Regions from separate parts of the Micromonospora sp. NBRC 107095 genome, predicted to be linked through region 1. Evidence: riboswitches for the same ligand, from Rfam matches in the RefSeq annotation. Region 1 holds a riboswitch; each other region holds the start of a gene.
What was found. Region 1 has a riboswitch for cyclic di-AMP ahead of QSK15_RS18770 (coiled-coil domain-containing protein). Riboswitches for the same ligand answer to the same signal wherever they lie in the genome.

Region 1 (3,208 bases):
CTGGCCTCCTGGACGGTGGTGGGCGACCCTGCGCAGACCGCGTGGACCGGCGACCCGGAGGAGCTGACCCGGGCCCGGGACCAGGCGCTGGGCCGGCGCAAGCGGCACGAGTTCACGCTCACCACCAACTACCGCAACTCGTCGGAGATCTTCGCGGTGGCGGCGGCGGAGATCCGCCGGCTCTACCCCGACCTGCCGCTGCCGACCGCAGTCCGCTCCACCGGGGTCGAACCGGTCGAGCTGGTGGTGCCGGCCGCCGGGTTGGAGACCGCGACCGTGGAGGCCGCTACCGGACTGCTGGCCCAGGTGGAGGGTACGGTCGGGGTGATCACGCCGGTCCCCCGCCGCGACGAGGTCGCCGGTTGGCTCGGCGCACTCGGCGCGCCCAGGTTGCAGGTGGTGACCAGCCTGGAGGCCAAGGGCATGGAGTACGACGGGGTGGTGCTGGTCGCCCCGAGCGAGATCCGGGCGGACCCGGGCGCCGGCGTACGCACCCTGTACGTGGCGCTCTCCCGGGCCACGCAGCGGCTCACCACCATCGACCCGACCGGCTGACCTGCGCGGACCGCCGCCAGCGCGAGGCATCGCCCGTACACTTGCACACATAGCGATGTGAGCATACATTTGACCGGGTCCCGGCCGGCGGCGGAAGGTGAATCTCGTGGGCGCAGGTCATGACCACCACCATGGGTCCGTCGCCAATGCCGCACACCAGCACCGGGGTCGACTCTGGGCGGCGTTCGGGCTGCTCGCCACCCTGATGGTGGTCGAGGCGGTGACCGCCCTGCACACCGGCTCACTCGCCCTGCTCTCCGACGCCGGGCACATGTTCACCGACGTGCTCGGCATCGGGATGGCGCTCGCCGCGATCACGGCGACTCGGCGGGCCACCAACGACCCGCAGCGCACCTTCGGGCTCTACCGGCTCGAGGTGCTCGCCGCGCTGGCCAACGCCGTCCTGCTCTCCGGCGTGGCGATCTACGTGGTGATCGAGGCGATCCGCCGGTTCGGCGACCCGCACCAGGTCGTCGCCGGTCCGATGCTCGCGGTGGCCGTACTCGGTCTGCTCGCGAACACCGCCGCCTTCGCCCTGCTGCGCGCCGGAGCGCGGGAGAGCATCAACCTCCAGGGCGCCTACCTGGAGGTGCTCGGTGACCTGCTCGGCTCGGTCGGCGTCATCGGGGCGGCGCTGCTCATCACCGTCACCGACTGGTGGTGGGCGGACCCCCTGGTCGCGGTCGCCATCGGCGTGTTCATCCTGCCGCGCACCTGGCGGCTGGCCCGCGCCGCCATCCGCATCCTGGTGCAGGCCGCCCCGGAGCACCTCCAGGTGACCGCCGTGCACGACCGGCTGGCCGCGGTGCCCGGCGTCGTCGAGGTGCACGACCTGCACGTCTGGACGCTCACCTCGGGCATGGAGGTGGCCTCCGCACACCTGACCATGGCACCCGGGGCGGAGGTCGGCGCGGTGCTCACCGCGGCGCGTACGGCCCTGCACGACGACTTCCGCATCGAACACGCGACGTTGCAGATCGAGCCGGGCGCCGCCTCCGGCGTGTGCGGCTCCATCGAGTGGTGACAGGTCTTTTCGGAGCGTTGCTTCACTTTTAGGGTAATTTTCCGTGGTGACGTACGCACCGTCCGTCACATTGGCTGCAAGGGCCCCACCGGCACCGGTAGGCTCGGTCCCGGCCTCCACCAGGCGGCGCCTCCCGGCGCCGGTGGCGGTCGCCGCCTAATCGCCCAACCGGGCGAACCGGGGAACCATGTTCCTGGGGTGCATCCGCGTCAGCGGTAGGGATCTTCCGTCCCGAACCCGTCAGCTAACCCGGTCGGCGGCTGACGGAAGGACATGCGCAGTGGCACCAGCACGACCACCCGCCGCCCGACTGGCGGCCCTGATCGTCGCGATGTTCGCCCTCGGCGTCGCGCTTCCGGCCGGCACCGCCTCGGCCGCTCCCCCGACCGGCCTGCGGGCCGCCGCACCCGACTCGGACGAGGAGGGCGGCACCCCGGCGTTGCGCGCCCAACTCGACGCGGCCAGCAAGGGCTACCTGGACGCCAAGCGCGCCCTGGACACCTCGGTACAACGGCAGAAGCAACTCACCACCCAGCTGAAGACCATCGAGGTCGAGATCGAGCAGCGCAACGGCAAGGTCGGCGAGATCGCCGAGGTGGCGTACCGGACCGGACGACTCGGCGCGATGTCGGCGCTGCTCAACAGCAGCACCCCGGAAGGCTTCATGGACCGGGCAGCCGCCCTGGACGCGGTGGCCGCCAACGAGGACCGGGTGCTCCGCGACCTGCTGAAGAGCAAGGACCAGGCCACCCGCACCCGCGTCGCGCTGGACGGCGAGATCACCGAACAGCGCAAGCAGGTCGCCGTGATGGCCAAGCGCAAGGAACAGGCCGAACGGGCCCTGACCGTGGCCACCACACCCAAGACGCAGAGCGCCACCGACACCGGCTCCAACCGGGGCACCTCCACCGCCAACGCGACGGCCGCACCGCGCAACTCCGACGGCTCCTGGCCCGCCGAGTCGTGCAGCGTCAACGACCCGACGCCGGCCAGCGGCTGCATCACCCCGCGCACCCTGCACGCGCTCAACCAGGCCAAGGCCGCGGGCTTCACCCGGTACGTCTCGTGCCACCGCCCCAGCGGCTCCGGTGAACACCCGAAGGGCCGGGCCTGCGACTTCGCCGCACAGAAGGGCGGCTTCGGCGGGGATGCCACCGGCGGCGACAAGACCTACGGCAACAACCTGGCCGCGTACTTCATCCGCAACGCCGACCGGCTCGCCGTGCTCTACGTGATCTGGTACCGGCAGATCTGGCTGCCCAGCAGCGGGTGGAAGTCGTACAGCGGGGCGGGCGGCGACCCGTCCAGCGACCACACCAACCACGTACACCTGTCGGTCTACTGACCCACGCCACGTGATGCCTGTGAGTCATGGTGATGACTCACAGGCATCACGTGCGTCCGGGGCCGGCTACGTCGCCGGGCGTACCCCTGGTGTCGTCGCTCGGCGGACGACCCGGCCGGGGCCGGCGGGCAGCATCGCGGTATGCCTCGGATCCGACCCACCGCCCGCAAGGCGCTGCTCACCCTGCACCTCGTCACCTCGCTCGGCTGGCTCGGCACCGACCTGGTGCTGCTCACCCTCGGCATCGCCGTGCAGCGGGGCGCCGACCCGGCGGTGGTCTACCC
Region 2 (3,208 bases), on a different contig from region 1:
CCCGGCGCACCGCGGGTCGAGGTGGGCGACGAGGTCATCCTGGTCGAGTTGACCGATCCCACCGATCCCACCACCAGCAACTGGAACATCGCCGAGCACCAACGCGGCACCCCGATGATCTGGCTGGCGGTGGTCTTCGCGGCCGCGATCGTCGCGTTCGGTCGGTGGCGGGGTCTGGCCGCGCTCGCCGGACTGGCCGCCAGCTTCGCCATCCTGCTCACCTTCGTGCTGCCGGGTATCGGTGCCGGCAGGTCACCCCTGCTGGTGGCGGTGGTCGGCGCGGCCCTGATCATGTTCGTGGTGCTCTATCTGACGCACGGGGTCACCGCACAGACCTCGGTCGCCGTACTCGGCACCCTGGGCAGCCTGGTGCTGACCGGCGTACTCGCCACCATCGCCACGGCCGCCACCCACCTCACCGGGTTCGGCAGCGAAGACGCCACCACCCTGTCGATGTTCCAGGGCAACGTGGACCTGCACGGACTGCTGCTCGCCGGGATCATCATCGGATCGCTCGGGGTGCTCGACGACGTGACGGTCACCCAGGCGGCCACCGTCACCGAACTGGCCAACGCCAACCCCGGCCTGACCCGGTTGCAGCTGTACCGGGCGGCCACCCGGGTCGGCCGCGCGCACATCGCCTCCACTGTCAACACCATCGTGCTGGCGTACGCGGGCGCGTCGCTGCCCCTGCTGCTCCTGCTCACCGCCGACGCGCGACCGATCGGGCAGATCCTCACCAGTGAGTTCCTCGCCCAGGAGATCGTCCGCAGCGCGGTCGCCACCCTCGGTCTGATCGCCGCCGTGCCGCTGACCACCGGGCTGGCCGCGGTGGTGACCGCCGCCGGGCGTACCGACGCCGTGCCGCCGGCCGACGCTCCCGCCGCGCGCCCCCAGCCGGACCGCAGCGAGGCACTCGCCGCCCTCAGCTCACCGCGAACGGCCGGCTCCAACGAGCCGGACCGGCAGCGGGCCGCACCCCCACCCGGGGCCACCGACCGGTGGCCGGAGTCGAACAGGAGCACGGATACGGCATGGTGACACTCCTCAGCGTGACCAGATCGGGCAACCACCCTGAGAACCACGTCACTGGTCACTCAACGCTATGGCGAAATGACGCTTTTGGTCGGCATCCAGGCGTAGCTCAGCCGGTCGACTCTCGGGTAACCTCGCTGCCGGTCACCGATGAAGGCGCGAAGCGGCGCCTGCGGTGCCACCGCCCAATCGCCAACCGGCGAGCCGGGGACCCAGGTACGTGGGGTGAATCCGCGTCAGCGGTAGGGGCCGCTTCCGCCCCGAACCCGTCAGCTAACCCGGTCGGCGGTCGACGGAAGGGAACATTGTGACGGCACCCCTACGCCGCTGGTTGACACCCGTGGTGGCCGTGATCGCCGCACTGACCGTGTTCGCCGGGCCACTCCCGGCGCACGCCGCCCCGACGAACCCCACACCGTCCGGGCACGAGGAGGACGGCGAGCCCAAGCTGCTCAACGACGTCATCGAGCAGGCCAACCGCGACTACTCCGCCGCCAAGTCCAAGCTGGACAAATCCAAGAAGCGGCAGAGCGAGTTGGCCGCGGAGGTCGACCGGGCCAACGCCGACCTGGCAGCGCTGGCCCCGCAGGTCGGGCAGATCGCCGCCCAGGCCTACCGGACCGGCCGGATCGGCGCGATCGCGATGCTGCTGGAGAGCGACGCCCCCGACTCGTTCGTCCAGCGCGCCGCGGTGCTCGACGAGATGAACATGGTCAACGAGAAGAAGCTCTCCGCGGTCAACGAGGCGAAGGCCCGCGCCGAGCAGGCCAAGCTGGCCCTCGACACCGAGGTCCGCGAGCAGCAGAAGCAGACCGCCCTGATGGCGAAGCGGAAGAGCGAGGCCAACAAGGCGCTCGCCCTCGTCGGCGGAAAGGGCTTCACCGGCGGCCTGGTGGACGCCACCTCCAAGGTCGCCAAGATCGGCCCGGGTCGCACCGCCGACGGTGACTGGAAGCCCCAGTCGTGCAGCGAAGACGACCCCACCACGTCCGGCTGCGTCACGCCGCGCACGCTGCACGCGTACAAGGAGGTCAAGGCGGCCGGTTTCAACCGGTTCGTCGGCTGCTACCGCCCCGGCGGGCCGTGGGAGCACCCGAAGGGCCGCGCCTGCGACTGGTCGCTGCAGAAGAGCGGCTTCTCGCCGTGGCACAACAACGACACCCGGATGTACGGCAACAACGTCGCCGCGTTCCTCATCCGTAACGCCGACCGGCTCGGCATCTACTACGTGATCTGGAACCGGCAGATCTGGTTCCCGGCCACCGGCTGGAGTTCGTACAGCGGGCCGTCGAACCACACCGACCACGTGCACATGTCGCTGCTCTGACCCGTACGACCCCGTTCGAGGGCCGTTCCGCGTGACGCGGAGCGGCCCTCGTCGCGTCACACGGTGGCAGGGGCAGCCGGGTCGGCCGGGGCGTCCAGCGTCGCGAAGCCAGCCGGCACGACAGCAACCGGGCGCACCGCCCCGGCGGCCAGCCGGTAGGACATCCCCACCACCGCGCACCGCCCCCGGGCCACCTCGTCGGCCAGCACGGGGGACTGCCCGAGCAACGTCTCGACGGTCTGTGCGATGTGGATGTCGACGATGCCGTCGATGTCGTCAACGCCCTCGACCTCGGCGCGGCGCAGGCTGGGCAGCACGGCGTCGACCACCGCGCCCAGGTGGCCGCTCGGCGCGGTGCCGGTCGCGGTGGACTCCCGGGCGGCCTGCACCGCACCGCACAGGTCGTGTCCGAGCACCACCACCAGCGGAGTGCCGAGCACTGTCACCGCGTACTCGACGCTGCCGAGCACCTCGGGGCCGGCGGTGTGCCCGGCCGTGCGGACCACGAACAGGTCACCCAACCCGCGGTCGAAGATGATCTCGGCGGCCAGCCGGGAGTCGGAGCAGCCGACGATCACCGCGAACGGGTGCTGCCCGTCGGCGACGGCGGCCCGGTGCCCGGCGTCCTGGTTGGGGTGGTGTGGCGCGCCGCCGACGAAGCGTCGATTGCCGGCGACCAGTTCGGCGTACGCCCGGCTCGGCTCACTGAGCACTGACGCTCGATCGGTGGTCCGCTGCGCACCCGGCTGACCACCGGCGTTCCCGGCATGACTCATCCCGCACCTCGTCTCGACGCATCTCACCTGGTCAAACCGACTTTCCGCCGACCGGGCGGCGGGCGCTCAG
Region 3 (3,208 bases), on a different contig from region 1:
CGGACTCGGTGCCGTCAGGATTCACTGTGGACATTGCGACAGTCATGTCGCCCGATGCCGGGAAACAACGCTCAGACGCCTGCTCGGGCAGCATGACCCCGCTGTTGTCAGCGAGGCGGCTGACCGGGACTCCGTCAGCGATGGCCGCGGCCACCCTCAGCTATGACGCGGGCCCGGATGACCTGTGGGTGGGGACCGAAGTCCTCAGGACGTACGCCGATGACGGTGCACGACGAGCAATGGCCGACCTGCGAACCCTGATCGGCCGTTGTCCCACCGTCGCATCGTCCGGCCAGGGCGGCAGCCATCGCTTCGCAGTGGCAGCAGGGCCGCGGTTGGGCGACGACAGCATTCACGTCAGGTGCAGCGCGACCTACGGTGCCGACACGCTGGAATGCGACAGCGTCCTCGTCCGGATCGGGACCACTCTGGTGGTCATTCAGGAGGAGGGCAACAAACCCGGTGGTGACAGGTACCTGGACCAACTTGCCGAAGCTGCGCTCCGCAGATACCAGGCGACCGCCTGAATCGAACTGTCCGGCCGGGCCGTGGCCGTGTTCGCACCGCCTGCTGTGCCGACCTGATCGGAAACGGTCCACGATGGTCACTGCACAGACGTCGTTCGCCCGCAACCGCTGCGGGACCCGCCCCGCGTGGCCCGGTGAAAGAGTTCACAAGGGGTGGGCGACCGTCACCGACGGTGCCTAACGTCGGTCGGGTTCGCCAACGCGGACACCACGGCCGGCAACGCCAAATCCTGCCCCCGGTCGTCGGAACCCAGTCACCCGGGCAGGAGCGGGGGACCCACACGTTCCTCGGTGCATGTCACCTCGGGGTGAAGCCGCCACCGCGCGGCCGGGCTCCTCGGCCCGAACCCGACAGCTCACCTCGCCGGCGTGGAGGAAGCTCACATGACGTCTGTCTACACCCCCCGTCACCGACGGGTCACCACCCGCCGCCTTGCCGTCGGCACCCTTGCCGTCGGCGCGGTCACCGGCGCTGTCGCCCTCTTCGGGCCGGCCGCCCCGGCGCAGGCCGCCGTCAACTGGGACGCGATCGCCAAGTGCGAGTCCGGCGGCAACTGGAAGATCAACACTGGTAACGGGTACTACGGCGGGCTTCAGTTCTCGCAGAGCACCTGGGCCGGTTACGGCGGCAAGAAGTACGCCGCCCGCGCCGACCTGGCCAGCCGTGGCGAGCAGATCGCCGTTGCCGAGAAGGTGCTCGACGGGCAGGGCATCGGCGCGTGGCCGACCTGCGGCAAGAAGGGCGGCTCCGCGACCAAGTCCGCCGCGAAGTCGTCGACCAGATCCACCGGAAAGTCGACGACGTCGACCGCGAAGCCCACCAAACCGCAGGAGCGGTCGTCGCGTGGCGAGCAGCCGGCGACCCGCGACCACCAGCGCACCGCGCCGGTGGCGGGCGGCCAGACGTACCTGGTCAGGTCGGGCGACACCCTGTCCGAGATTGCTGCCGACCAGCGGGTGGCCGGCGGCTGGCAGGCCCTGTACGAGGACAACCGGCAGGTGGTCGGAGCAGACCCGGGTCTGATCTTTCCGGGTCAGCGGCTCAGCCTCTGACGGATGACACACGAACGCTCGGCCGGATCACCGGCCGAGCGTTCGTGTGTGTCGTGCTGTCAGCCCGGGTGCCCATGATGCCTCGTGCGGGCCGCCGTCACGCCGCCGAGGCGGACGCCTTCGGCCCTCGATGCGACGATGCCGGGCCGGCGTTCCAGCCCCAGCGGGACGCGGGAACCGCGGACTCCCCGGGACGGCCCGCGCCCACGTCGTCACTGTCGTCGCCGTCGGTGATCCTCTCGACCGAGTCGGGCGTGCTGCGGGACAGTCGCAGCGAGTGCTCGGCACCGGCACGGGCCGCGCACGGCCAGGACTGACCGGCGCACTGAAGGTTGCGGCACCGGCCCTCGTCGTCCGGCTCGTGTGCGCTCAGCACGTCGATCGCCAACTGCCACAGCAGCGGGTCGGTCACGTCGTGCGGACGCTCGGCGGTGCGGCTCGGTCGGTTGCTGGTGTCGTCGGACATGAGTGGGCCCCCCTCGTCAGGCTGTACCCCTCAAGGGTCACCCGTCAGCCGCCGGCTAAACCGCCGACCTGCTGTGATGTGTCTCTGATCGCAGCTCGGACGCGGACGCCGCACGCGTATCGGTCAGTCCGGCAGGAGTGGCATCTCCACCCCCGGCTCCCGGCCGAGCAACACCGCCCGGGTGAGTGCGGCCGATCCGAACCGGTCGCGGACCGCGTCCACCGCAGCGTCCAGATCGGAACCGGCATCGGGCTGGAACGGCAGCTCTGGCTGGACCGGGTTGTCGTCGAGGTTGCCTACCGAGACACCGATCAGGGTGACACCACGGCGATCGATCTCGGGCAGCGCCGCGCGCAGCAGGGCACGCGCGGCGGCGAGCAGTGGCGTGGTGTCCGCCGTCGCCTTACCCACCGTGTGCGAGCGGGTGGCCCGGGTGTAGTCGCCGAAGCGCAGGCGCAACACCACTGTGCGGCCGGACCGCCCGGCCGCCCGCATCCGCCGGCTGACCCGGTCGACCAGGCCGGCGAGGATGGCGTCCAACTCCGTGGAGGCGTGCGGGGTGCGACTGAGCGCGTGCTGCGCGCCCATCGACCCGCGCCGCCGCCCCACCTGCACCGCCCGGGGGTCGCGATTGTGCGCCAGCGCGTGCAGGTGCCGGCCGGCGCCCGCCCCGAGCACCGACACCAGCGCCGCCTCGCCGAGGCGGGCCACCTCCCCGACCGTACGGATCCGGCGTTCCCGCAGCTTGGCGGCAGTGACCGGGCCGACGCCCCAGAGCCGTTCCACCGGCAGCGGGTGCAGGAACGCCAGCTCGTCGTCCGGCGCGACCACCAGCAGGCCGTCCGGTTTCGCCACCCCGCTGGCCACCTTGGCCAGGAACTTCGTGCGGGCCACCCCCACCGTGATCGGCAGGTGGACCTGGTCGCGGACCTCCCGGCGCAGCCGTTCGGCGATCTCTGCCGGTGGCCCGACCAGCCGCCCCAGCCCGCCCACGTCGAGGAACGCCTCGTCGATGGAGAGCCCCTCGACCAGCGGCGTGGTCTGCCGGAAGATCTCGAAGACCGCGCGGCTCGCCGCCGTGTACGCCGACATCCGGGGCGGCACCACTATCGCGTCCGGGCAGAGCCGCCGCGCCTGCTGCCCGCCCATCGCGCTGCGGACA
Region 4 (3,208 bases), on a different contig from region 1:
CCGTCGGCACGGACCGTGGCCAGATAGCCGAAGCCCGGCCCGTACTGCTGGAGGAGAACGCGGATCCCGTCGGCGAGTCGGGGCTCGTCGGCGGCGAATTCGGACCAGGAAGCCATGTGGGCATTCTATCGAACAAATGTACGAGCAGCGACCTCGACGCGCTGGTCACCGGCACCGAATTCGCCCGGCATACAAGACGCTATGGTGGTCCGATGCTGCTCTCCGACCGTGACCTGGTCTCCGAGATCAAGGCCGGCACGCTGGGCCTGGAGCCGTTCGAGCCCACCCTGGTCCAACCGTCCAGCATCGACGTCCGACTCGACCGGCTGTTCCGGGTCTTCAACAACCACCTCTACACCCACATCGATCCCGCCATGCAGCAGGACGACCTGACCTCGGCGGTCGAGGTCCCCGACGGCGAGCCGTTCGTGCTGCACCCCGGGGAGTTCGTGCTCGCCTCGACGCTGGAGGTCATCTCGCTGGGTGACCAGCTCGCCGGCCGACTGGAGGGCAAGAGCTCGCTGGGCCGGCTCGGGCTGCTCACGCACTCCACCGCCGGCTTCATCGACCCGGGCTTCTCCGGTCACGTGACGCTGGAACTCTCGAACGTGGCGAACCTGCCGATCACCCTGTGGCCCGGCATGAAGATCGGGCAGCTCTGCATCTTCCGGCTCTCCTCGCCGGCCGAGCACCCGTACGGCTCGGCGGTCTACGGCTCGCGCTACCAGGGCCAGCGGGGGCCGACGCCCAGCCGCGCCTGGCAGCACTGGCGCACCTGGCCCACCCGCTGAACCACGACGACGAGGGCCCGCCGCGACGGATCGCGGCGGGCCCTGTCGTCATCCGGGGTCAGCCCGGGCGGCCGTAGCTGTGGATCGGGCCGTCGTCGACCTTCTTCATCTTGACCGGCTGACCGGCCTGCGAGGCGTGCACCACCCAGCCGCCGCCGACGTACATACCGACGTGGTGGATGTCGCTGTAGTAGAAAACCAGGTCGCCGGGGCGCAGGTCGCCCCTGCTGACGTTCTTCGTGACGCGGCTCTGCGCGGCGGCGTTGTGCGGCAGCGACACGCCGGCCTTCGCCCAGGCGGCCAGCATCAGCCCGGAGCAGTCGTACGAGTTCGGACCCTCCGCACCCCAGACGTAGGGCTTGCCGATCTGGGCACAGGCGAACTTGACGGCGGTGCCTGCGGCGCCGCCGGGGTAGCTGCCCGGGCAGGGCGCGGGGCGCAGTGGGCCACCGCCGCCGTTGCCGTACACCTTGAGGCGCAGCTTCTGCAGGCGGTCGATCTCTTCGTTGATCTGCTTCTTCTTCGCCGCCAGCTGAGCTTCGGTGCGGGTCAGCTGGGCCACCATCTCGTCCAGCGGCGCCTTCTGCGCGGCCAGCTGGTCGCGCAGGTCGGCGACCTCGCGTACGTCCTTCTGCTGGTTGTGCGCGAAGCGGTCGAGCATCTCGAGCTGGCCGACCACCTCGCTGGGCGACCGGCTGCCCAGCACCGCGTTGACGGTCAAGACGTTCTCACCCTTGTAGGCGCGCGCGGCCAGGGCGCCGACCTTGTCCATCGCGGCGTCGACCTGGCGCTCCAGCGGGGCGATCCGGGCGGCCAGCGCGTCGGCCTGCTTGCGCTTCGCGGCGAGGTCGATGCGGGTGGCGTTGTGCCGTTCGATGATCGGTTCGAGCTTGTTCCAGTCGGCGTCGATCTGGCGCTCGATCTCGGCGACCGACGGGTCGGCGTGCGCCGCCGTGGCACTGCCGGTCAGCACGACGGCGATGCCGGCCAGGGCGGCGAGTGCGGTGGTGAAGCGGGACCAGCGTGGGCGCGGCACGATCGACGCCGGGCCGGCTGATGCCGACCGCTCGGACGACGGCCGCGGGGCATGGAGTGCCACCGGGGTTCCGTACTCCTTCTTCCTGACCGCCTACCGGGTTAGCTGACGGGTTCGGGCGGGAAGTCGGCGCCCTACCGCAGTGGCTGCGGATTCACCCCGAGGGACCTGGGTCCCCGGTTCGCTCGGAAACGACTCGGCGGTGTCGGTCCGTTACCGCCCGGGCTGGGCGGAGCTGCTGTCGGCCCGACGAATGACCAGAGTAGAGACGCTTGTTACCGATCCGCAACCCGCACGGCCGTGACACTCCGTACCGATTGGACGAGGTCACCGACCGTGCGTGAAGAATTCTTTCCCCAGGCTTCGATAGATGGAAAGGTATTGACCTGACCTCCCGGACGGCGCGATGGTGACCTCACCTCACTCCGCGAGAATCTAGGGGGTTCGATGCACCATCCAACCCTGTCGACCGGCTGGCGGGCACTGCTCGCCGCCGCCGTGGTCGCCGCCGCGACCACGGTGCCACTCTCCGCCGGCCCGGCCGCCGCCGCGCCCACCACCGACCGTCAGCAGCAGTACGCCGCCGCGGCCACCGAGTACGGGGTGCCGACAGTCGTGCTGCTCGGCGTCTCCTACCTGGAGTCCCGCTGGGACACCAACGCCGGCACACCGAGCACCAGTGGCGGCTACGGCCCGATGCACCTGACCGACGCCCGGCACGTGGCCGCCCTACCCGGGCGCGGTCACCACGACACCGGTGCCGAGGACCCGCGCGGCGACGACTCCCGGCCCGCCCGGGTGCCCGCGCCCCGACCGGTCGAGGCCCCCGCGCCGTCCACCGCAGCGTTGCAGACCGTGGACGCCGCCGCCACGCTGACCGGAGTCGCCCCCGAGGCACTGCGCACCGACGCGGGCCTCAACATCCGGGGTGGGGCGGCGCTGCTGAGCGCGTACCAACGGGAGCTGGACGCGCCGGTCGGTGCCGACACCGACCCGGCCGCCTGGTACGGCGCGGTGGCCCGCTACTCGGGCGCGGACAGCGCCGACGCCGCCGCGGCCTTCGCCGACGAGGTCTTCACCACCATCGGTGCGGGCCAGTCCCGGGTGACCGACGACGGCCAGCGGATCACCCTGCCGGCCCGCGCGGTGCGGCCCGAGCGTTCCTGGCTGGACCGGCTGGGCCTGCGCCAGCTGGCCCGCCCAGACGGGGTGGAGTGCCCCCGCACCATCTCCTGCGAGTGGATCCCGGCACCCTACGAGGCGTTCGGCGACGGGGACTACGGCAACCACGACCTCTCCGACCGGCCCGCCCGACAGAAGATCGAATACATCGTCATCCACGACACCGAGGCGAGTTGGGCGACGACCCTGCAACTCGTCC

Region 2: linked by a shared signal. The riboswitch ahead of QSK15_RS03280 (coiled-coil domain-containing protein) and the one ahead of QSK15_RS18770 (coiled-coil domain-containing protein) in region 1 are both predicted to bind cyclic di-AMP.
Region 3: linked by a shared signal. The riboswitch ahead of QSK15_RS14810 (transglycosylase family protein) and the one ahead of QSK15_RS18770 (coiled-coil domain-containing protein) in region 1 are both predicted to bind cyclic di-AMP.
Region 4: linked by a shared signal. The riboswitch ahead of QSK15_RS01130 (C40 family peptidase) and the one ahead of QSK15_RS18770 (coiled-coil domain-containing protein) in region 1 are both predicted to bind cyclic di-AMP.

What each region holds. Positions count from the first base shown of each region.
Region 1 covers NZ_BSTU01000003.1:426,670-429,877, forward strand. Annotated here, with positions in the region: gene QSK15_RS18760 (HelD family protein) at 1-555, shown strand, start outside; gene QSK15_RS18765 (cation diffusion facilitator family transporter) at 662-1,579, shown strand; cyclic di-AMP (ydaO/yuaA leader) riboswitch at 1,723-1,854, shown strand; gene QSK15_RS18770 (coiled-coil domain-containing protein) at 1,860-2,924, shown strand; gene QSK15_RS18775 (hypothetical protein) at 3,066-3,208, shown strand, end outside.
Region 2 covers NZ_BSTU01000001.1:681,506-684,713, reverse strand. Annotated here, with positions in the region: gene QSK15_RS03285 (YibE/F family protein) at 1-1,041, shown strand, start outside; cyclic di-AMP (ydaO/yuaA leader) riboswitch at 1,208-1,338, shown strand; gene QSK15_RS03280 (coiled-coil domain-containing protein) at 1,343-2,362, shown strand; gene QSK15_RS03275 (carbonic anhydrase) at 2,419-3,138, opposite strand.
Region 3 covers NZ_BSTU01000002.1:541,333-544,540, forward strand. Annotated here, with positions in the region: gene QSK15_RS14805 (hypothetical protein) at 27-527, shown strand; cyclic di-AMP (ydaO/yuaA leader) riboswitch at 739-911, shown strand; gene QSK15_RS14810 (transglycosylase family protein) at 912-1,580, shown strand; gene QSK15_RS14815 (hypothetical protein) at 1,678-2,046, opposite strand; gene dinB (DNA polymerase IV) at 2,170-3,208, opposite strand, start outside.
Region 4 covers NZ_BSTU01000001.1:231,439-234,646, reverse strand. Annotated here, with positions in the region: gene QSK15_RS01140 (pyridoxamine 5'-phosphate oxidase family protein) at 1-116, opposite strand, end outside; gene dcd (dCTP deaminase) at 213-791, shown strand; gene QSK15_RS01130 (C40 family peptidase) at 850-1,890, opposite strand; cyclic di-AMP (ydaO/yuaA leader) riboswitch at 1,904-2,039, opposite strand; gene QSK15_RS01125 (N-acetylmuramoyl-L-alanine amidase) at 2,275-3,208, shown strand, end outside.